3 regions of the Lysinibacillus sp. FJAT-14222 genome follow, and region 2 is predicted to be linked to each of the others. Evidence: riboswitches for the same ligand, from Rfam matches in the RefSeq annotation. Region 2 holds a riboswitch; each other region holds the start of a gene.

Region 1 (7,394 bases), on a different contig from region 2:
TTGACTCTTCTGGTCGTCGTCATACATCATTCGTTTCTTGTGATGTTATGCCTGAATTCGATGATAATATTGAAGTTGATATTCGCACAGAGGATTTAAAAATTGATACGTATCGTGCAACAGGAGCAGGTGGTCAGCATATTAATACGACAGATTCAGCTGTTCGTATTACGCATATTCCAACTGGTACTGTCGTACAATGTCAGGCAGAACGTTCACAAATTAAAAACCGTGAAAAAGCCATGACGATGTTAAAAGGGAAGCTCTATCAATTAGAGATCGAAAAGCAACAGGCACAGCTAGATGAAATCCGTGGTGAACAGAAGGAAATCGGCTGGGGTTCACAAATTCGTTCATACGTATTCCATCCTTATTCAATGGTGAAGGATCATCGTACAAATGAAGAAACAGGTAATGTAGGAGCGGTGATGGATGGTGATGTAGATCCATTCATTAATGCATATTTACGTTCAAAGATCGGGTAATGAAAGTCCCTCGGAGGCACAGTAACATTGTGCTCCTGAGGGGTTTTTTTTCTGATTCTAATCAAAAAGGTGGATGATACGGAGTGTCTTGACTAATTTCCTTACGTTCATTCATGTAATGTTTATAGAGCATCGATGCATTGACAAATTGTTTGCTAATTGAAGCATATTGAATGGGTAGCTCAATTTGTTTATCGTTTTTCAGAGTGACGATACAGCCCATTTTACTCGGGACAATATTTGAAATGGCGTGAAGACCGATCCAAATATTGTGGATGGAGTTTGGCGAAAAGGTTGGTAGAAAAATACATGGATAACCATAATCATAAGCAACAACGATTGGAAGCTTATGTTGATTGCCGAAGAAGCGTTTGGCGGAATGTTTTGCTGCCTCATAGGTTGTCCCTAGTGAAATACAAGATTTTCGTAATATATGCAGTGGCTTCCGTGTGACGATGAGTTCATTATGCTTGTCGATTACCCGTGTGAAAATTTTAGAGTCGTACTGAATTGGCTGAAGTAAATAGGTGTTGAAAGACATTAAATATCCATTGACATAGTTTGCTGGCATATATGTAGTGCCTCCTTTTTCTATTTATTATTGAAGTGTAGAACATGAAAATGAATTCAGAAAATATAGATAAATGTAAAAAACCATTGATATATCAAGCAATTGCATAGATAAATTGCTTGAAATTGCACAAGATTAATAGTAAATCGAAGTGATTTTCAGTTCTTAAGCATTGATTTTTAATGTCAATTTTCATATAATTTAGAAAAGGATCGAGGTGAGATCGTTGGATAAATATTATTCGTATACAGATTTTCTAAAAGCCGTTGGTCAGTCAAAGAAAGTTGATGAGGCAGAGAAATTATTGAACGAGATTTATTTAGATTTATTTTTAAATCATATCCAGCGTAAGCATCGTGAAGAGCAGCTCATGGTTCTGATAGATAGAGCACTCGATGACAAAGATGAAAAAGCATTTCATCTATACGCAGACGAACTAGTAGCTTTACACCAAGATGCAAGTGAATAATATGACGAGCCCGCTCTCTGTTATTGGAGAGCGGGATTTTTTTGTGATTTTATTTGCCAAATTGATGATTGGATATCTTTAATTTAAAATCTTTCCCTAAAATTTTTTTATAGTGTCACAAATCCCCATTAATTTCAGTTATATAAGTTAGAAAGGAGGGGAGACATTTGACTGTACCGAATAAATCCAAGGAAAATGCCAAATTAGATATAAAATCTATCGTGGAACAAGTTCAAACAGGTGATATTCAAGCCTATACAGAAATAATTCGTTGTTTTCAAAAGCCAATCTATATTTACTGCTACTATCTTTTAGGAAGCAAAGAAGAAGCTGAGGATGCTTCACAAGATATTTTTATAAAGGGATTAGAGAATATTAATAATTTTTCTTATACTGTTTCTTTCTCTGCATGGCTTTATAAAATTGCTCATCATCACTGTATTGATTTAATTAAAAAGAAAAATAAAGGCTATAAATTTTGGACAAGTTTTAAGAAAGATCATGCGAACGATCACACGCATGAACAAGAATTTCAATACGGCGATATCATTCATGAGTTATTAGAACAGTTAAATGTGGATGAAAGAAGGATTCTGCTACTTCGATCGATAGAGGAATATAGCTTCGACGAAATCGCTTCTATTATGGAACTTAAACCAACGACTGTTCGAAAAAAATATGAACGATTACGTAAAAAATTGATGAAAAAGAATAAGTTAGGAGGGGAAATTTATGAACACTCGTTCAAAACAGGAGGATAAAGAGTTAGATCAGTTAGAAAGATTCATTCGAGAAACCCCTATGGAAATTGATTTAGTTAATCGTACAATGAACAAATATGAAAGCAGTCGTTATACAAAGCAGCCAGAAAGTTCTAGAACCTCTAAGAAAATACGTCAAAGAGTGATAATGATAGCGGCTTCCACAGCAATGATTTTTAGTCTAATATTGGTCACTAGCTTAGTGTCACCAACTTTGGCTGCAACGATAAAGCAAGTACCCGTACTATCATCTATTTTTAAACTTGCGGGTGATCTTGGTCTGCAAACTGCTGATGAAAAAGGGCTCTCAACGAAACTGAATACAAGTGCTACACATGATGATTTTACATTAAATGTATCGGAAGTAGTGTATGATGGTACGCGTGTTTCAATTGCTATTGAACGACTTCATACGGAGGGGGAATTATCAAAAGAAACTTTAATAGATCGTATCAGTAATATTGAATTTTTTATAAATGGTGATCCCCGTAGTTCTTTTGCTCCGGATCCGGAAAATGCAATGAATGGATTTAATATATACTCAGGTAAAGATAATGATTCTGCCATTATTGAAATTGTAGATGAGAGAAATCAAGGGGGGCGTCCTTTTCCCGAACAGTTTGATTTAACATTGAGTACTACAATAACTGGTATACAGGACCCTTTAAAAATCGAAATTCCTGTGAAAAATAAAATTGAAGACACTGTAACTTTACAACCTAATGTAAGTCGACAATATGATAATATTCATTTTACTATTGAAAAGATCCAGCTTACTCCTATTACAACCAATATAACGACAAGACCCATTTTAACAGACAATTCACCTATCGCAGAGCTCGCAATGGGAATAGATGTTGTTGATGAACAAGGGCATAAACTAAAACTAATTGGTGGCCTTGGTTCGTATGAGTCAAATGGTAGCGATATGATTATGGATCATCGATATACACCTTTTGAATCCATTCCAAAAACAATAACCCTTAAGCCTTATATACATCTCTTTAAAGAATATCCAAAAGGTGAATATCAAATGGATGAAAATGGGGAACCAAAGATTCAATATATTCCTGAGCTGGAGGTTACACTACCTATTAACTCACAAAAATAAAAAAGTAGAGAACGTGAGATTTGCCTCACTTTCTCTACTTTTTGGTATTTCAAAATATTTACTTTAAAAGTGTAAATACCAAGTGGATCCCCATTAGATTTAAAAGCTTTCACTTGAGCCATCCCTACTCCTTGCGACTAATATACTATTAATTTTAGTTTATAAATAGGAATATTATTTATAAATATCATTTAAGTATATAAACATCCATTTATTATAATAGAAGTAACTTCAATGAAGATATTGTATTTGATATCTTATTTGACGAGCAGAACCTAGAAATATTCTCTTTTTTTGTTGAACTATTTTGAAAAAAAGAAAAATATGCTAAACTTAGCATTAAGTGAATAGCAAATGCAGAATAAAGGTGCTCTTTTAGGAGCTTAATAGGGAATTCGGTGCAAATCCGAAGCTGTTTCCGCAACTGTAAGTGTAGATGACTACAGAAATTACCACTGTCAAACGAGGAAAAATGCCTCCAGTAGATGGGAAGGTTCTGAATAGGATACACGAGCCAGGAGACCTACCTTTATTCCATCGTATTAACTCTCTTCGGAAGCTAGGAGAACTTACGGCAAATAGATGAACAGGCAAATTGTGTTTTTGTGCCTTTTTCTGTTTTCCTTAGATGCTCTCCCTTTTGTTGGAGAAGCATCTTTTTTATTTTTTGAGTTAATTGCAAATATATTCACCTATAACAAGATCAGGAGGAGAGAAATGGACTTTTATAAGAAATGGTTGAATATAGCGATTGTCTTCATCTTATCATTTTCGCTATTGTCACCTGCTGCTCTAGCAGAAACGCAGCAAATTGAAGCAAGTGATTTAGAAACGATTGAGTTAGAATCTAGCTCTACTATTAATGATCAATCTAATGGTGAAGAAGTTAGTATATCCCAAAAAAATACAAATATTGCAGACGAAGAAGTAGTAATTGATAGATCATCATTACAAACGGCAATTGATAAGGCTAAACAAGCCAAATCATCATTTAAAGTCAGTGCTGATGGAAACGATATAGACCCTGTCGATTACTGGGTAACTCAAGCTGCAATAGATGTGTATACAAATGTAATCCTATCTGCACAACAACTATTAGCAGATGAACATGCAATTCAAGAAGACATTGATGCGAAAGTATTAGCACTAAATCAGGCCACAGAGGAATTGGATAGTGCGAAAAAAGATGGTACAAAATCAAATGCTGAACTAACAACTTCGCAGGCTTACAATACTGTTGCTCAATACATGGTAGATAAACTATCCGAACCTAAATTCGGTTATGAATGGTGGATTATCACATTAGCTCGCGGTGGCTACGAAGTTCCAGCTGGCTATTACGATACTTATTATAAAAATGTCGTTGACTATGTTGTTTCTAAAGATGGCGTGCTAGATCAACGAAAATATACAGAATACTCACGATTAATTATTGCCCTTACAGCTATTGGTCAGGATCCAACAAATGTTGGTGGTTATAACTTAGTTGAAAAACTATCTGATTTCGATAAAGTTGTTTGGCAAGGTGTGAACGGTGCTTATTTCGGGTTAATTGCTCTTAATACTTGGGACTTTGAACTATCTGAAACAGCTACTACAACACGTGAAAAACTTATTGAAAGAATTTTAGAAAAGCAATTAGATGATGGTGGTTGGGCTCTATCGGGGACAAAGGCTGACCCTGATATGACAGCAATGGCTATCCAATCGCTAGCACCATACTATAAAACGGATTCAAAGGTAAAAGATGCTGTCGACAAAGCACTAACTACTTTAGCTGATTTACAATTACCAAATGGTGGTTATAAATCATGGGGGTCGGAAAATTCTGAAAGTGCTGCACAAGTTGTCACTGCCCTTACTAGCTTAGGTATCGATGCGGACAAAGACCCTCGCTTTGATAAAGTTATAGCGAATATTATGACTTATTACAGCACAAAAGAAGGTGGCTTTAAACACGTTTTAAGCGAAACGCAAGCAAATGGAATGGCTACAGAGCAGGTTGGCTATACATTAGCTGCGTATCATCGTTTGCTTAACGGTCAAACAGCGCTATACGATATGTCAGATACGAAGTCTAAGGATCCTTCAAACCCTGGAGATGGTGGTAATCCATCTAACCCTGGGGATGGAGGTAATCCTTCGAACCCTGGAGATGGTGGAAATAACAATAATTCCGGCAACGGCGAAGATAATCCAGGAGGAAATCGTCCAAATGGACATACCACGTTCTCAATCACAATCTCTTCTTCGGAGGTTCCACTAAAAGAAACAAAAGTTGAGCTTTATCCAGGAGAAACAGTATTCGACGTATTAAAACGTGTAACAAAGCAAAATGGTATTGCATTAAGCTACCGTGAAACACAATATGGTACTTATATCGATGGCATTAATGGTCTTTATGAATTTGATCGTGGTCCATTAAGTGGTTGGATGTATCGTGTAAATGGTTCTTTCCCTTCTTACTCTGCAGCACTTTACACATTATCACCTGGTGATAATGTTGAATGGCTATATACGCTCGATTTAGGTAAAGATGTCGGTGGGTACGTTGATGGAATTGAAGGTGGTGGCTCTTCAGCTGGAGGAAACAAAGAATGTAAAGAGAAAGATTGTAAAGAAGTAGAAACGAAATGTCCTAACAAAGATGAAAAGTGTGCTGAAGAAACAAACAAAGATAATAAAGATGGTTCTATAGCTGAGATTACTATTGAAAATGGTAGTAATAAAGCAATTATTACATCAGAAGATATTCAAAAACATCTTGAAAAGAACATTAAAAATTTTGTTATTCAAAGTGAAAAGAATTTCAAAATAGAAATACCTACTTCTATATTTAGTGGCATTAAGCTTACTGAAAAAGAACAAGTAAAGGCATCCGTAACGAAAGATGCTAAAAATAAACAATTCACTGTCACATTCGAAATTGAGAATGCTAATGGTAAATCAAAGTCAATTTCTATAGATAAAGAATATTTAAAAGTGACATTACCAGCTAACGAATTAAAATCAAATACAGTCGTTTTACAACTTGTTGGTGGCGAATACAAACCTGTTCCACATAAAATTGTGAACGGTGAAATTGTCCTATTCACAAAAACAAGTGGTACCTTCGTTTTAAAAGAAAGTACAGTAACATATAAGGACATTGAACATTTAGTATACAAAGAAGAAATAGAATTTTTGGCGAGTCGACACGTTATTCAAGGAACTACATCAGAGACATTCGAAGCGAATATATCAATTACTCGTGCGCAATTTGCAGCATTAGTTAGTCGCGCACTTGGTTTACAAGCAACAGGTGAAAATCCATTTGACGATACAAAAGGCAAATGGTATGCGACAGAAATTCAAGCTCTGTACGAGGCGGGTATTACAAAAGGTTCAACTGCTTCAACATTTAACCCAGAGAAACCAATTACACGTCAGCAAGCGGCTGCATTGATGGCACGCATTTTAGAATATTTAAATGCGGATGTGAAAGCTGGTGGAGAGATTAACTTTAAGGACGCTAACAATATTAGCTCTGAATACCTCCCTTATATTAAGCTATTAAATAGTCTTGATATTATGACAGGTATGCAAGATGGTTCCTTTGATCCTACTTCTTCAATTACTCGTGGGCAAACTGCGAAAATTTTAAAACGTACGTTAAATATCTCAGGCATCATGTAATTTCTTTACTAACCCAAACGCTCAACGCATTTGGGTTAGTCCCTTTTTAAAGAATGGAGGTTGTTCAAATGAGAAAAAAATTATCGATGTTTATCATAGTACTTGCTCTGTTACTTTCTACTGTGACTCCGATCTCTGCACAGCAATTATCAACTGTAGATGCTTATCGTACGACCGGTCAATTTATGGTGAATAAAGCACCAAACCCTTCTTTTGGCAATGAGTGGTTTATTATTGCACTTGCACGTGGTGAATACAATGTTCCAAAAGGCTATTACGACAAATATTATGAAAATGTCGTGAAACATGTACAATCGGTAAA
Region 2 (7,394 bases):
CATGGGGACTCCCTGTGTGGAACAACCAGGCTGTTTAGAGGAGAAGCTTCGTGTTTTAAAAAAGGCAGTAGGGACGTTACTTGAGAAAAGGGTGACGTTTTTTGTCGTCTCGAATGAATTATTCGATGAGCCTCCATATATAAACGAGGAAGTTGAATTATATCGACAAATGCTCGGACAATTACATCAATGGTTCGTTTCTATAGCGGATGAGGCGTATGAAATTAATTATGGTATCGTAAAGAAGTGGAAATAATGAACGCGCTTAGAAAATTAAAAGAAGGCAGGCAAGACGATGAAAAGTTTCTGGCATAGCATACAACTTGCATTTCAATTTTTTACAGTTTTGCCGGTACATAAAGAAATTCCTTTAACGAAGGCAACTATTACAGGGATGTTCGCCTTTTTGCCATGGATTGGGGCTCTTATGGGCACCTTAGTGGCAGCGGTGATATATGGTTTAACAGAATGGACGGCGAGCAGTGAGGTATTGCTTTCTTTTGTGATTATCGGATTACTCGCTTTATTTACTGGTGGTTTACATTTAGACGGTTTTATTGATATGGGGGATGCGTATTTTTCGTATCGGGACCGAGAGAAGCGGCTTGAAATTTTAGATGATCCACGTGTCGGTGCATTTGGTGTACTTTCAGTGCTATTTTTAGTGCTAGGTAAATTTGTTATACTGCATGAACTATTCGTGCAGCATAAGTTAGCTCTTTGGATGCTTATTTTTATTCCCTTATTAACACGAGTAGGCATGAGTTTTTATTTTATGTCGCTGAAGTGCTCAAAAGAAAAAGGGCTTGCCTACTTTTTTAAATCACATATTAAGCCGGGATTACTTATATGCTTTATGCTTATCACACTAGTTGTGGCGTATAGTAGCTTATTGTTTGTAATAGGCTTCTCAATTGTTCCATTAGTGCTGATAGCTGTATTAGCGATTGCCTTTCTAGTTTTTCGGCAATTTACAGTGCGCAACTTTGGTGGCGTTTCAGGGGATTTACTCGGTGCATCAATTGAAGGGATGGAGGTTGTTCTGTGGGTGACGTTGTTATTGTGCGCTTAATGAGACATGCACCAACAAAGGAAAATTTGGAAAAGCGATATATTGGCTGGACAGACTCGTCATTAGCTGATGCATCTTTGCTTTCTGTTGTAGATAAAGGTGTCACGAAAGTGCACGGTAGTGATTTGCTACGCTGTAGGGAAACAGCTGCTCGTTATTTTCCGAATGCAACTTACATGGCAGATAGAAGATTTCGAGAGTCGAACTTTGGAGAATTTGAAGGGCGAACATATGAGGACTTAAAATCGGATGGTCGTTATTGTTCATGGTTAGATGATCCCGTTCAGTCACCACCTCCAAAAGGGGAAGGCTTCGATGTATTTTGTGCGCGTGTCATTGAAGGATTCACAGCATTACCAAAAGATGAAGATACTTATCATCTCGTTGTACACGGTGGAGTCATTCGAGCGCTACTTGTTGCATTTGCACCAACTGAGCAACCTTTTTGGTCGTATCAAACACCGCATGATAAAATGTTTTCTTTAACGTTTACAAAAAAGGCTTGGGAGGAGGGAGCGAGATGCATGTCTTTATCGGAGGAGCCTATAGTGGAAAAACCGACTATGTTATGAAATTGCTTGCAGATCAACAAGTTGAGCTTGTAGATGGCTATGTACCTGATGATACTCCTGCCTGTGATGTACTTGTTATTAAAAACTTAGAGAAGTGGCTCATAACACAAGATCTTGAGGATGATGAAACCCTTATTAGAACCATTTTGACAAGGCTAAAGACTCTTGAAGAAAATTGTACACTGTATATTATTGTGACCGATATGGGACGGGGAGTTGTGCCAATGGAAAAACAGGCACGATTATTACGTGATGCATGTGGGCGTTTGTACCAGGCATTATTTGCTGAAGCCGAACTCGTTGTACGCATCTGGTACGGTATCGGGGAACTAATCAAATAATATAGATTTGAAAAATTTAGAAGGCTTTTCATTAAAAATGTTTGGGTTGATGATTGTTAAAACCTTCGCTATGTTTGTTAGTTGATTGGAGTGGAGGCTGAGTGACTCCTTGGGGATCAGCGATAGAGGAACCAAGGCTAAAACCATCACGTCCTGTGATAACGCCTTCGTGACCAACATCATGCTGTTGCTGTCGCTACGCTTTCGCGCAAAAAACATCTGTTGGCCCAAGCGGCTCATCGGACGCCCCCAGGAAGCTTTGTTCTGTGCGAAAGCGAAGCGGCAGCAACAAATGTTTTATCTGTGCGAAAGCGTAGCGGCAGCAACAAAGCACCCAGCCGGAACGGAAATCAACCACACGTTATAATGAATAGCCAAATATTAAAGGAATGAGGGAATGGGATGGATCGACAAAGATTGATGAAATTGACGCTCACTGCCATGGTAGCGGCAATTTGTGCAGTGGGTGCAGTCATTAAAATTCCAACATTTATTACAACTGCTGCGTTGGACTCTGCTCCTGCATTTTTGAGCGTTGTATTTTTATCTCCAGTATTAGCTGGGGTTGCGGGGGGAATTGGGCACTTGATTTCAGCCTTAACTTCGGGTTTTCTATATGGACCACTACATATTATTATCGCAGTGGAAATGTTTATTGTTGTATGGATCTTCGGGGTTATGCATAAAAAAGGAATGCATTTTTGGAAATGGCCTGTTGCGCTTATTTTAAACGGCGTTGTCTCACCATTACCGTTTTACTTTATCATTAGTCCGGCGTTTTACTGGGGTTCTCTTACTAGTCTTCCATTAGCAACACTTATTAATTTAGTCATCGTTGCCATTGTGATGCCAATTCTGTCTAAGGTGTTTGTGCGTAAGGAAGGTCGAGTACATTGAGAAATGCAATAAAAGTAGGTGGGCTCATTACTACAACAGATAATGCCGCAGCAATTGGTGAAAAACCACAAGATATTGTGTCTGCCCCAGATCAACTAACGGCATACTTGACCGCACGTGTTACCTTTTTAGAGCAGCTTGCGGCAAATGCTTTACCGACACATATCCTATTAGCTAATTTTTCAGGGGATGCTGCATGGTCTCGTTATGTTGCCGGCATTCAACAGGTCTTCGATGAGGTTGGTCTTATTTGTCCACCAATAGACGGTAGCACAGAGTCCAATATGCCGACTTTACAATCAGGTTTGTCCATTACGATGCTTGGTGAGCAGCAGAAACGTACATTATCTAAGCATGAATACCTTGTTTGGTACACATATGGACTGCCGCTTGTAGGCAATGAAGTCCTTGCGCAGCCTGAGGATGTCGCACAGCTACAACCTATTTTTCAGGCGTGGAAAGAGGAAATTGTGCAGCAAGTTTGGCCAGTTGGATCAAAGGGGCTGCAAGCAGAATTTACACGACTTTTTGATGATCAACAGGTCGGAAGTTCGTTAGATGTTGAAAAAACAGCTGGTCCATGTGCAGTCATTTTACTCGGAATACATCCAGAAAAAGAGCAGCTGGCACAAAAAAAATTTCCTAGAAATTTTGAAAAACTACGTAAAACTGCATTGTATTAGGGCTTGCTTCGAGAAAAAGTAGCACATTACAAATTGCAAGGGGCAAATCGCCTATTGCAACAGTAAACACAATATGTTAGATTTGTTTAGGAGTTAAAACACAATATATAGTATTTTGGACAAACGGTACCAATATGGTTTAAAAGGGAATTCGGAAAAAGAGTCATCTTAAGCCGAAGCTGTCCCCGCAACTGTAAGTGCTGACAAATGATGAATAGGCCACTGTGAAAAATGGGAAGGCTATCATTTGGAGGAAGCATGAGCCAGGAGACCTGCCGAGATGTTCAAGACAGCAACACATTCTTCGGGGATTGAGAAGTGGAGGCGAGAGATTTGTTCACTTCTTTGTGTGCATGTCCTTCATTTCCATTTCCGATTTTACAGCGATCACGTAACCGATAGATGTTGCGTGATCGCTTTTTTGTGTTGTCTGGAGAAAGAAAGGGAGAGAATGTGTACATGACAATTCAAATCGAACAGCAAATGGCTAAGCTTAAGAAAAGTTATACGGAGGATGAACTTGAAAGTTTTGTAAGGTTATCGGATCGATGGCTACGAAAAAACGACAATGCCACATTTGAAGCATGGGCGGATGCGATGATTTTACAAACGCTTAGCCTAATTGACGAAGAGGAGCCATACTGGACATTTGTCGCAGCGCAAATTTATTTAGAAAAATTATATGACCAATTTGCAATGCGCCGCGGTGTTTCGGTAAAAGATGTTTATAAGGTTTTCCCAGCACAATTAGCGCGCTATACAGAGGCTGGTTTGTATCATGAAAGTTTAACAACAAAATATAGTGAGCAGGAGCTTCAGGAACTTGCTTCTTATTTAGAACAAAGCCGTGATGAATTGTTTACGTATATTGGCTTAAAAACATTAATGGATCGCTATGTTGTCCGTGATTACACGAAAACACCAGTGGAGCTACCGCAGGAACGTTGGATGGTCATTGCGATGACACTTATGCAGGATGAAACAGAAAATCGTTTAGAAAAAGTACGTGAATCTTACTGGGCGATGAGTAATTTATATATGACTGTTGCCACACCGACATTATCGAATGCAGGCAAAACGCATGGACAGCTATCTAGCTGCTTTATCGATACAGTAGATGATAGTTTACAAAGCATTTATGACACGAATACAGATGTCGCAACATTATCGAAATACGGTGGTGGTATTGGTGTTTATATGGGCAAAATTCGTAGCCGTGGCTCATCTATTAAAGGCTTTAAAGGTGCATCAAGTGGTGTATTGCCGTGGATTAAACAGCTTAATAATACGGCGGTTTCAGTCGATCAGCTTGGTCAACGACAAGGAGCAATTGCTGTCTATCTAGATGTTTGGCACAAGGACGTCTTTACGTTTTTAGATTTACGCTTAAACAATGGGGATGAGCGTATGCGTGCCCATGATATTTTCACGGGGCTTTGCTTACCGGATTTATTTATGGAAGCTGTTGAGGCACGTGAGGAATGGCATTTATTTGACCCACATGAAGTGCGAGAGGTCATGGGCTTCTCACTAGAAGATTTCTACGATGAGAAAAAAGGTGACGGTTCCTTCCGAGAAAAATATGCGGAATGTATCGCCAATCCATTATTAAGTCGTGAGAGCGTACCGGCTATTGATATTATGAAGCGTATTATGCGTTCACAGCTTGAAACAGGCGTACCGTTTATGTTCTATCGTGATGAAGTAAATCGCATGAATCCGAATAAGCATGAAGGGATGGTTTACAGCTCGAACCTGTGCACAGAAATATTCCAGAATATGTCGGCTACTGAATTTGAGTCTATTACCTTAGAAGATGATGTCATCGTAACACGTCGCAAGCCAGGAGATTTCGTTGTCTGTAACTTATCATCTATTAATTTAGGTAGAGCTGTACCGGCTGGTGTTCTAGAACGATTGATTCCAATTCAAGTACGTATGTTAGATAACGTTATTGCCTTAAATACAATTCCAGTTAAACAGGCAGAGCGTACAAACTTGCGCTACCGTGGGATTGGACTTGGAACATTTGGTTGGCATCATTTACTAGCTTTGAAAGAAATTCAATGGGAGTCTGAGGATGCTGTAGAATTCGCGGACAAGCTATATGAGGAAATTGCCTATTTAACAATTCGTGCTTCCAACGATTTGGCAAGTGAAAAAGGTGCTTACCCATTATTTGAAGGCTCAGATTGGCATACTGGTGCGTATTTTGACAAACGTGGCTATGACAGTCATAAATGGAATGCGTTACGCGCCGCGGTTGCGGAAAAAGGTATGCGCAACGGCTATGTTATGGCGGTTGCCCCTAACTCATCAACATCCATTTTAGCGGGCAGTACGGCAACGATTGATCCAATCTTCCAAAAGAGTTATTCAGAGGAGAAAAAGGATTACAAAATTCCAGTAACAGTACCAGATCTATCACCAGTGACGACTTGGTATTATAAATCTGCTTATTTCATCGATCAAAATTGGACAATCAAACAAAATGCTGCACGAGCACGTCATATCGACCAAGGCATTTCACTTAATTTATATGTTCAAAATACGATTAAGGCGAAGGACTTACTAGCACTGCATATGAATGCTTGGGCGAGCGGTGTGAAAACGACATATTATGTGCGCTCAACATCTGTAGAATTGCTAGAATGTGAGTCTTGCGCGAGCTAGGAGGAAGTAACAATGACAACAATTATAAAACGACAAATTATGGATAAAGATGCACCGAACCGTTCAACAGGAATTGTCAACGGACGTTCTTCAAACATTTTAAACTGGGATGATGTGCGTTTCAGCTGGGCTTATCCAAAGTATAAAAAAATGCTTGGTAACTTCTGGACACCATTCGAAATTAATATGAGCAATGATGTCAAGCAATTTCCTGAGCTATCAGCGGATGAACAGGAATCATTTTTAAAAATAATTGGCTTACTGGCACTATTAGATAGTGTACAAACAGATTTTGCTGGCAAAGTGGCAGACTATTTAACAGATTCCAGCTTAAATGCGTTAATGATTATTTTAGCGCAGCAGGAGGTAATCCATAATCACTCTTATTCTTACGTGCTCTCAAGTATTGTCAATAAAGATGAGCAGGATCGTACGTTTGACTTTTGGCGTACAGAGCCAGTATTAGAGCGACGCAATGATTTCGTTATTAAGGGCTACCGTGCATTTTCGGAGGAGCCAACTGTTGAAAATATGCTAGAAGCGATTGTCTATGATGTGATTTTGGAAGGTTTATTCTTCTATTCTGGCTTTGCCTTCTTCTATCATTTAGCACGCAATCAAAAAATGGTGGCAACGTCAACGATGATTAATTATATTAACCGCGATGAGCAGCTTCATGTCGATTTATTTGTGAAAATTTATCAGGAGCTATTAGAGGAATATCCTCAATACGATACGCCTGAACGAGCAGCTCGTGTACAGGAGATTTTCCGTGAAGCTGTACAGCTAGAAATCGATTGGGCAAATGAAGTAATTGGCGATAAAGTTAAAGGCCTCGATGTGGAAGATGTGCATGATTATGTGCATTTCTATGCCAATGTTCGCTGTAATCAGCTTGGCGTGGAGCGTCCATTTGAGGGCTACCGCAAAAATCCATTGAAGTGGGTTAAAGCTTACGAGGATGTTGACTTAGGAAAAACAGATTTCTTCGAGCAACGTTCTCGTCAATATGTAAAGGTCAATGTAGAAGATAACGGCTTTGATGATTTGTAATGCTAAATACACCTCAATGTTGACATAACATTGAGGTGTATTTTTTGTGAGAGTACTCGGGTTAGGGGTAAACGACTTAGGTAAAATAAAGAAGTGCCCAGCT
Region 3 (7,394 bases), on a different contig from region 2:
CGGTACTGTATAAGTAATACGCTCCACACTAACATCGGCAAAGCTTTCTTTAAAACGAGCAACTATTTGTTCATTTGAATACGACTCTTTGGAAGAATCCGCATATAATTGCGCTCGAAGCTCATGTAGGTACCCACTTTGAGGTACAACTTTTACAACACAACCATTCTTAGTTAAAAGACGTTTAAATTCTTCGTAATTGGCAGGAGATAAAATATTTAAAATTGCGTCGAAGCTTGATCTTGCAAATGGACTTTTCGCTAAATCACCCACACACCAAATTTGCTCTGGATAATGTCGAGATGCAGCAAGAATGCCCTCTTTCGCTATATCTATACCAATGCCAATCCCTTGTTCCTTCGCCATAATACGGGCTAAATGTGAACCTTCACCACACCCTGTATCAAGCACGGTTTCTGCAGTAGCAATTAGCTCTCTAATTTTATCTTCTACTACATCATAAATACCACTATCAATAACCGCTTTTCGAGATTCAAAGAGGTCTTTACTGTACTTAGAAATAGCACCATGTGTCAGCATATTGATGTAGCCCTGCTTGGCAATATCAAAAGAATGATTTGATGAACATATAAGTCTACCCTGCTCAAAAACACCCATTGACTCCTGACAAATCGGACAAGCAAAAAGCATTATATTTTTATCCATTAAAGCTGCCCCTGCAGCTCTTTTAGAAATTGCCCCCATTAATTTACCTCCTTCTGTTCTGTAGGTGAAACAAGTGCGAAACGCTCCCACTTACGACTTTTCCATCTAAAGTATACGATAATGGCTCGCATCCATTCATCTGCCGAAATCGCTAGCCAAATACCTACTAAGCCCCAATCTAAAACGAATACGAACAAGTAGCCGAGTGGAAGGCTCATACAAACCATCGATAAAAATCCAATTTTGACCGGAAATCTCGCATCCCCTGAGGCACGCAATGAATTAATAACCACGATATTCATCGTACGGCCTGTTTCAAGCAGAATACTTAATGCTAAAACAGATGCTCCGATGGCAATTACCTCTGGATTATCAGTAAAAACACGCATTAGTTGCTGACGGAATATCGTCACAACTGCAACCATTATTATCGTAAAGATAAAAGCCGCCCTCACACTTAACCAAAGCTGATGGTAAGCTTCAGCCTTTTTACCAGCACCGACAAAACGTCCAATAATAATAGCTGTCCCTGTACCGATTGCAATCGCAAACAAATACGTAAACATCGAAATATTCATCGCATATTGTCTTGCTGCAAGTGTCTCTGATCCTAAATACGTTGCATAGTAGAGGAAGACAATCTGACAGAACTGATAAAGCACCTGCTCAAACGCGGACGGCAAACCTATGTTTAATATTTTTCGAATATATTCCTTTGAATATTCAAAATAATATTCCAGCTTTATCCTTACTTCCATGACTTGGTACAACAACCAGAAAAACACAATAACTGCTAATCCACGACTTATTACGGAAGAAATAGCCGCTCCTTTTACACCTAGCTCTGGTAATCCAAAGTTACCAAAGATTAAACCGTAATTTAATACAACGTGTAGCACATTCATACCTAGTGATACATACATCGTTTGCTTTGTCCAACCATGTACACGAATAATCGCTGCTAACGCATTTATAATTGCCTGTAAAAAAATAAAGCTTCCTATGATCACTAAATAGCTTTGTGCGTATTGAAGCACTTCCCCCTGCAAGTTCATCATGGTCATTAAATGACTTGAAAAGAAGAAGAATAAGACACTCATCATTAGTCCAACGACCAAATTCATCGTTACTGCTAAAGCGGAAATCTTCGCAGCTTCAAAAATGCGCCTTGAATCTAAATATTGAGATACAACAATGGAAGCACCATTACCAACTACTTCAAGTATTAAAATTGCAATATGAATATATTGATTGGCTGCACCAACTCCTGATACAGCATTGTCTGATAAAGCACTGAGCATAAATGTATCGGCTAGTCCCATTAACATAAATAAAAATACTTCTAAGAAAATCGGCCATGTTAAATGGAATAAACTTAACTTGTTAGTCTCTTTTATATCACTTTCTTTTCCTGTATCCGCCAATACTTTTCACTTCTCCTATACATTTCATAAAATATATAGTATCTTATCATAGATTTTTAGGCTGTAAAGAGTTTATGTATCAAACATCAAAAGAATATGCAAAGCTAGTATTACACATAAAAAAAATCCCTTTCACAGGACCGTGTGAAAGGGTTTCTTATCATGTTAAGCAAAGAGTCTGTAATTGCTCACGCTTTTCTTTTGTTAGATCAAATTCTTGCTCTAAAAATGCTGACTTAGAGCCATATCGGTTATCCATTGCATCAAATGCTGCCTGTAAATACTCCTCACGGGCAGACATTAGTGCATAAAATTGCTGTAATTCTCGATCGCTATAATCTTGCTGAATTGCCTGAGCCATTCGTTCTACTAAGGGACTTAGATGTACATTTGTATCTAAATAATCCTCCATTATCGTTTCCTCAGGTACATCTAAAGCGAGTAAAATAAGTGCACCACCAATACCTGTACGATCCTTCCCTACCGCACAATGATGAACAAGCCCTAAATTTTCAGGGTGTTGAATCGTTATCATTAACTCCTTAAACGAAGCATTATTAAAAGGCATTTGGGCGTAAAATTCTTGGAACATCTCTGGACTTACGACTTTATAAAAATCTTTTCCTCCTGTGTTTGTAGGCATCTCGAAGGCATGATTTCCCTTTGCTGGTATTTGAATATAATTAGCATAAGGGAATATCGGATTAGGATTATTTTGCGCTTCATGGTTATCACGATAATCAAAAATTGTTTTCACACCTAGCGTTTCAAAAAGTTTCTTATCCGCCATCGTCATTTTGCCAAGTGCCGCTGAACGATAAATTAAGCCATTCTTTACAGAACGCCCATCTCTCGTCTTATACCCACCCATATCACGAAAATTGTAAACAGCCTCAAACGGAATAATCTTCATATCAAACTGTTTCATTCACTGCACCTCCCTCAGTTAGCAAGCATCCTTATTTCTATTCTATAGAACAATTCGATATAATACCAATTTTCACACTAGGAAATCATACAATACTTATACTAGACTGATATGGAACTTTATTTGATCTTTTCTTTATCGAAGCAGAGTGATTTTCGGTATTACCTGATCACTTTTTCTGCAAAGCGGACCGGATTTCAGCATTACCCGATCGCACAAGCACCCCTCCATCAGAACAAGTTGAGGGAAGTCTTCACTGCCAGAGTAATTATCCATCAAAAAAGCTGCCCTCGATAAAGGACAGCTCTAAAATGCTATTTTCAATTAGATTATTTGAATAACTCAGGATATACCGCCTTGGCTATTAACTCAACAGCTTCGCCAATACGTGGACCTGGACGGTTTGAGATATCAGTATCGATATAATAAATCGCTTTATTTTGAATGGCAGCGATTGAATTCCATCCATCACGAGAAAGAATTTCTGCCGCTGGGTTATCCACATAGTTTACTGTTGTTAAAATGACTTCTGGATTTTTCGCAATGACATCTTCCTCAGATATCTCTTTCCAGCCTTTTAGCTCAGCAAATACGTTGTTAACATTTGCAGCATTTAAAATCTCTTGTTGGAATGTACCAGAAGCAGCTGTAAATATTTGTGGCTTCGGACTAATTTCTAAGAAGATATTTTTTGGTTCTTTTACTTCTTTGACTTTCGCTTGGACTTCAGCGATCTTAGCTTTAATATCTTCATTTAACTTTTCGCCTTTATCTTCAATTCCCATAACGGTTGCGATTTGTTGGATGTCACCGTAAACATCATCAAATGACTTAGCTGATTGAATGGCAAACACTTTAATCCCCGCATCTTCAAGACCTTTTAATGCATTTAAAGTTTCATCATTTCCCGTTGTATAGGCAATAACTATATCTGGCTTTAACGCTAAAATTCGCTCACTATTGAATGTTACAGAATCAGAAACACGCTCAATTTTTTGTGCTTCTTCTGGATACGTATCATACTCCGTTGCACCGACGATTTTATCACCAACGCCTAGAGCATATAAAATTTCTGTATTACTCGGTTGTAAAGAAACAACAGTTTTAGGTACTGCAGCAAACTCTACTTCTACACCACGGTCATCCTTAACTTTATAGCTAGTTTTCTCAACTTGTTGATCTTCCTTAGAAACAGTATCTTTATTAGTATCCTCTTTCGTACCGCAGCCTACTAATACAAGTGCCAGCATCAACACAAACAGCCATTGTAGCTTAAACAATTTCTTCATTTCATTTATTCTCCTTTTTCTTTTTCATTGGGTATGACTTACTAAGAAACGGTATTTCAGCAATACCAGCGTGTTGATTCATATAAACTGCCATTACAAAAAATACATTGGCTAGTAATCCTAAATAATCAAAGAGAATAGTTGGTACTTCTCGTTCTTCAGATACTTTGTGCAAAGCGCGATATGATTTTTTCGCCTCACTACGGCATAAATGTAATGTAGCAGCAGCCTCCGTTCCTTGAGGTAATACAAAGTTTTGTATTTCCTCCTTCACATAACTAACATAAAAATCATAGCGATCACTTAGCCAAGTCAAATCATCTTCAGTTACCGCTAACTTACCTCGGACTGAGCCATTTACATGGTAAGCCATTGGCAAAATAACTAGTAAATCATCCGCTACTAACTCTACCGTCTCTTTTTTCACTGCTGCCAAAGCGACGCCAATATGTGTTGTAAGGCTATCAGTTCGAATTTCAAAATCAACTGTTGATGCCTTTTCACGCATAAATGGATAACAAGAATAACGTGCATCTTTTTTCAAATCTAAGTCCCCGCTTTCCTTCATGAAAAACTCTTACTTTATCAATTGCGCCTTGGCGTAATTGTAGCTGTCGCTTCGCTTTCGCTACAGATAAATACCCTTCTTAGACTTGTCCTAAAATTTCAATAAGTGTGCATAAAAAAACGTCGTTCCTACCCCTAGGAAACGACGAAAATAACATAAATAATGTCTATTATATAGCACAACATAGCCTATGTATTTGCCGCATATTCTCCTAGCTTCCGAAGAGTATTTATACGTTCAAATAAAGGTCGGTCTCCTGGCTTGTACAGTTCACTACATTCAAACTTGTTGTGGATTATAAAAACCTTCCCATCTGATATTCGACAGTGGTTTATCATATGATTCCTGTACTTACAGTTGCGGAAACAGCTTTGGTTTTTCACCGAATTCCCGATTATGCTATAGTTCAGCACCTTTATTCTGCAAGAATTATTCACTTATAAAGCAGTTTATCATAGATTGATAGGAAAAAATAGCTGTGGAGTTTGGAATAAACAAATACGATGGATAAAAATCATGTAGGTATTTTCCCTTACGCATGCGGGTATTTTCACTGCCCCTGAGGGTATTCCTTCTACTCGCACATGAATCTGTCATTCTTCATAGATCAAATCGTTTTATTTTTTCATACTCTATTACCGAAAAAATTTGCACAAAAAAATAGCCATTCCATGACCTTTAATGGATGGCTTTCTTATATTTCTTTTTGTATTTAACATCTTGTTCTTCTTCAATTAAACGCTCCGCAATTTCTAGTAGTTTCGGGTCATTGGTTTCATCGAATAGCTTTTTAAAGGATACAATAATATCATAGCGTATTAATGTCGGATGCTTTTCGTCTAAGCATGTTTGGAACCTTTTTGCCAAATATGAAACGACTAAATCTCTTTGTACCTGCCCCGCTATACCTATTTTCCAAATTGCCTGCAAAGTATGCCTTGAAGTTACTGTTTTTTCATCATACGTCACTACCCAAATCTTTAAGAAGTCCTCTAATACTCTTTCTTCTGGATCACTTTTTGCTGCGAGCGCGCATAAAAATTGCGCAGCACTTGCACGCACATGTCCATTTTTGTATGTAAGAGCTTGAACAAGCTGTTCCCAAACTGCATATGTCCAATCAACTGGTTCCTGCATAATCTTCATCAATTCTTCGTAAGATTCGTATTGAATATCGCGGTCACGCTCTGTTAAATTACTAAAAAGTTGCATAATCTCTTTTTCCATGATTCATCCCTACCTTTATTGTTTCAGAACGTAATATTATTATAATTTTTTATGGTACACTTAATTTAATTTGCGTAAAGAAGGAGAGTCTATGAATAAATTTAATACTAGGAGACTGATTTTTAGATTAATTATGATTATTTCTTTAATCGTAGTTGCATATTTTATTATCCCGGTTTCCGTTCCCATAATATTAGCAGGTGTTAGTGCATTTTTTTTAGAGCCCATTGTTAATTTCTTTAAACGGCGATGGAAAATGTCTCGTAAAGTTGCAGTCGCTTTTATTTACATAGTGAGCGTTATCTTAATTTCAATTATTTGTTACTTCACTATTACACAACTTATGTCGCAAATAATTTTAATTTCAAAGCAAGCTCCCTATTATATTTCAAAACTATCAGAAATGTGGCTTAGTATGCAAGAAAACATTTCCAAATACACTGAAGACTTTCCACCTGAAGTAAGTACCTCGCTTCAAAATACAACAATGGATTTCATAAAGAAAATTGAAGAATCCTTTTTAAACATTTTCAATTATACCAAAGTTACAGCCTTCTTTTCAGAAATTCCAAGGCTATTTATCAGTCTTCTCGTTTATATGATTGCTCTATTTTTATTTATGCTAGATTTGCCCAAATTAAAACAAATTACTTATAAATATTTAAAGCCTAGCACTGCCAACAAATTAAAGATTGTCTTAAATCGTTTAAAAGGTGCTATTTTCGGCTATATGAAGGCACATTTACTCGTTAGCTTTATAATTGGAGGCGTCACACTTATTGGCCTTCTATTAATCCAGCCAAAATACGCAATAACGATGACAATCATTATATGGTTAATTGATGTTATTCCTTTCCTCGGTTCCATTATCATTTTGGCGCCATGGGGTCTTTATTACCTATTGGTTGGAAATATATCTATTGCTGTAAAATTATTCATCCTAGCTGCTATTTTACTCATTATTCGTCGAGTAGTCGAGCCTAAATTAATGGGGGAGCATATCGGTTTATCAACTTTACCTACATTAATTGCAATGTTTATTGGTCTTCAGCTATTTGGTGTGATCGGTTTACTTGCAGGACCTTTTGTCATTATTTTCTTTATTGCATTAAAAGAAACAGGTATTATCAAGCTGAATTTTAAAATATAGCACTATGTTTGGCTTCCAATAATAAAAAGGTCATCTTTGTATTTTTTCTTTACAAAGATGACCTTTTCGTTATTTAAATCGTCTATATAATAGTAAGACTTATTGAATACGACCGAAGCCTACTAAATATTGGTTCCACCAA

What was found. A riboswitch is a leader RNA that binds a small molecule or an ion and turns the genes downstream of it on or off. The one in region 2 is predicted to bind cobalamin.
Region 1: it holds a riboswitch for cobalamin, as region 2 does, so the genes downstream of both, AN161_RS21310 (S-layer homology domain-containing protein) here and AN161_RS24640 (ribonucleoside-diphosphate reductase subunit alpha) in region 2, are expected to answer to the same signal.
Region 3: it holds a riboswitch for cobalamin, as region 2 does, so the genes downstream of both, AN161_RS08535 (hypothetical protein) here and AN161_RS24640 (ribonucleoside-diphosphate reductase subunit alpha) in region 2, are expected to answer to the same signal.

Annotation. Positions count from the first base shown of each region.
Region 1 is NZ_LIYL01000050.1:93,604-100,997, reverse strand. It holds one part of gene prfB (peptide chain release factor 2) at 1-485, shown strand, start outside; gene AN161_RS21330 (competence protein ComK) at 547-1,056, opposite strand; gene AN161_RS21325 (IDEAL domain-containing protein) at 1,283-1,525, shown strand; gene AN161_RS21320 (sigma-70 family RNA polymerase sigma factor) at 1,693-2,286, shown strand; gene AN161_RS21315 (DUF5643 domain-containing protein) at 2,258-3,397, shown strand; cobalamin riboswitch at 3,746-3,943, shown strand; gene AN161_RS21310 (S-layer homology domain-containing protein) at 4,115-7,072, shown strand; gene AN161_RS21305 (S-layer homology domain-containing protein) at 7,141-7,394, shown strand, end outside.
Region 2 is NZ_LIYL01000059.1:182,832-190,225, forward strand. It holds gene AN161_RS24605 (bifunctional adenosylcobinamide kinase/adenosylcobinamide-phosphate guanylyltransferase) at 1-256, shown strand, start outside; gene cobS (adenosylcobinamide-GDP ribazoletransferase) at 296-1,072, shown strand; gene AN161_RS24615 (histidine phosphatase family protein) at 1,045-1,644, shown strand; gene AN161_RS24620 (bifunctional adenosylcobinamide kinase/adenosylcobinamide-phosphate guanylyltransferase) at 1,593-1,985, shown strand; gene AN161_RS30385 (hypothetical protein) at 1,974-2,225, opposite strand; gene AN161_RS24630 (ECF transporter S component) at 2,388-2,882, shown strand; gene AN161_RS24635 (hypothetical protein) at 2,879-3,565, shown strand; cobalamin riboswitch at 3,673-3,860, shown strand; gene AN161_RS24640 (ribonucleoside-diphosphate reductase subunit alpha) at 4,025-6,238, shown strand; gene AN161_RS24645 (ribonucleotide-diphosphate reductase subunit beta) at 6,251-7,291, shown strand.
Region 3 is NZ_LIYL01000018.1:148,116-155,509, reverse strand. It holds gene AN161_RS08555 (putative RNA methyltransferase) at 1-705, opposite strand, end outside; gene AN161_RS08550 (MATE family efflux transporter) at 705-2,090, opposite strand; gene AN161_RS08545 (tyrosine-protein phosphatase) at 2,251-3,018, opposite strand; gene AN161_RS08540 (cobalamin-binding protein) at 3,348-4,307, opposite strand; gene AN161_RS08535 (hypothetical protein) at 4,309-4,851, opposite strand; cobalamin riboswitch at 5,104-5,307, opposite strand; gene AN161_RS08530 (hypothetical protein) at 5,554-6,102, opposite strand; gene ytvI (sporulation integral membrane protein YtvI) at 6,194-7,252, shown strand; gene AN161_RS08520 (NlpC/P60 family protein) at 7,352-7,394, opposite strand, start outside.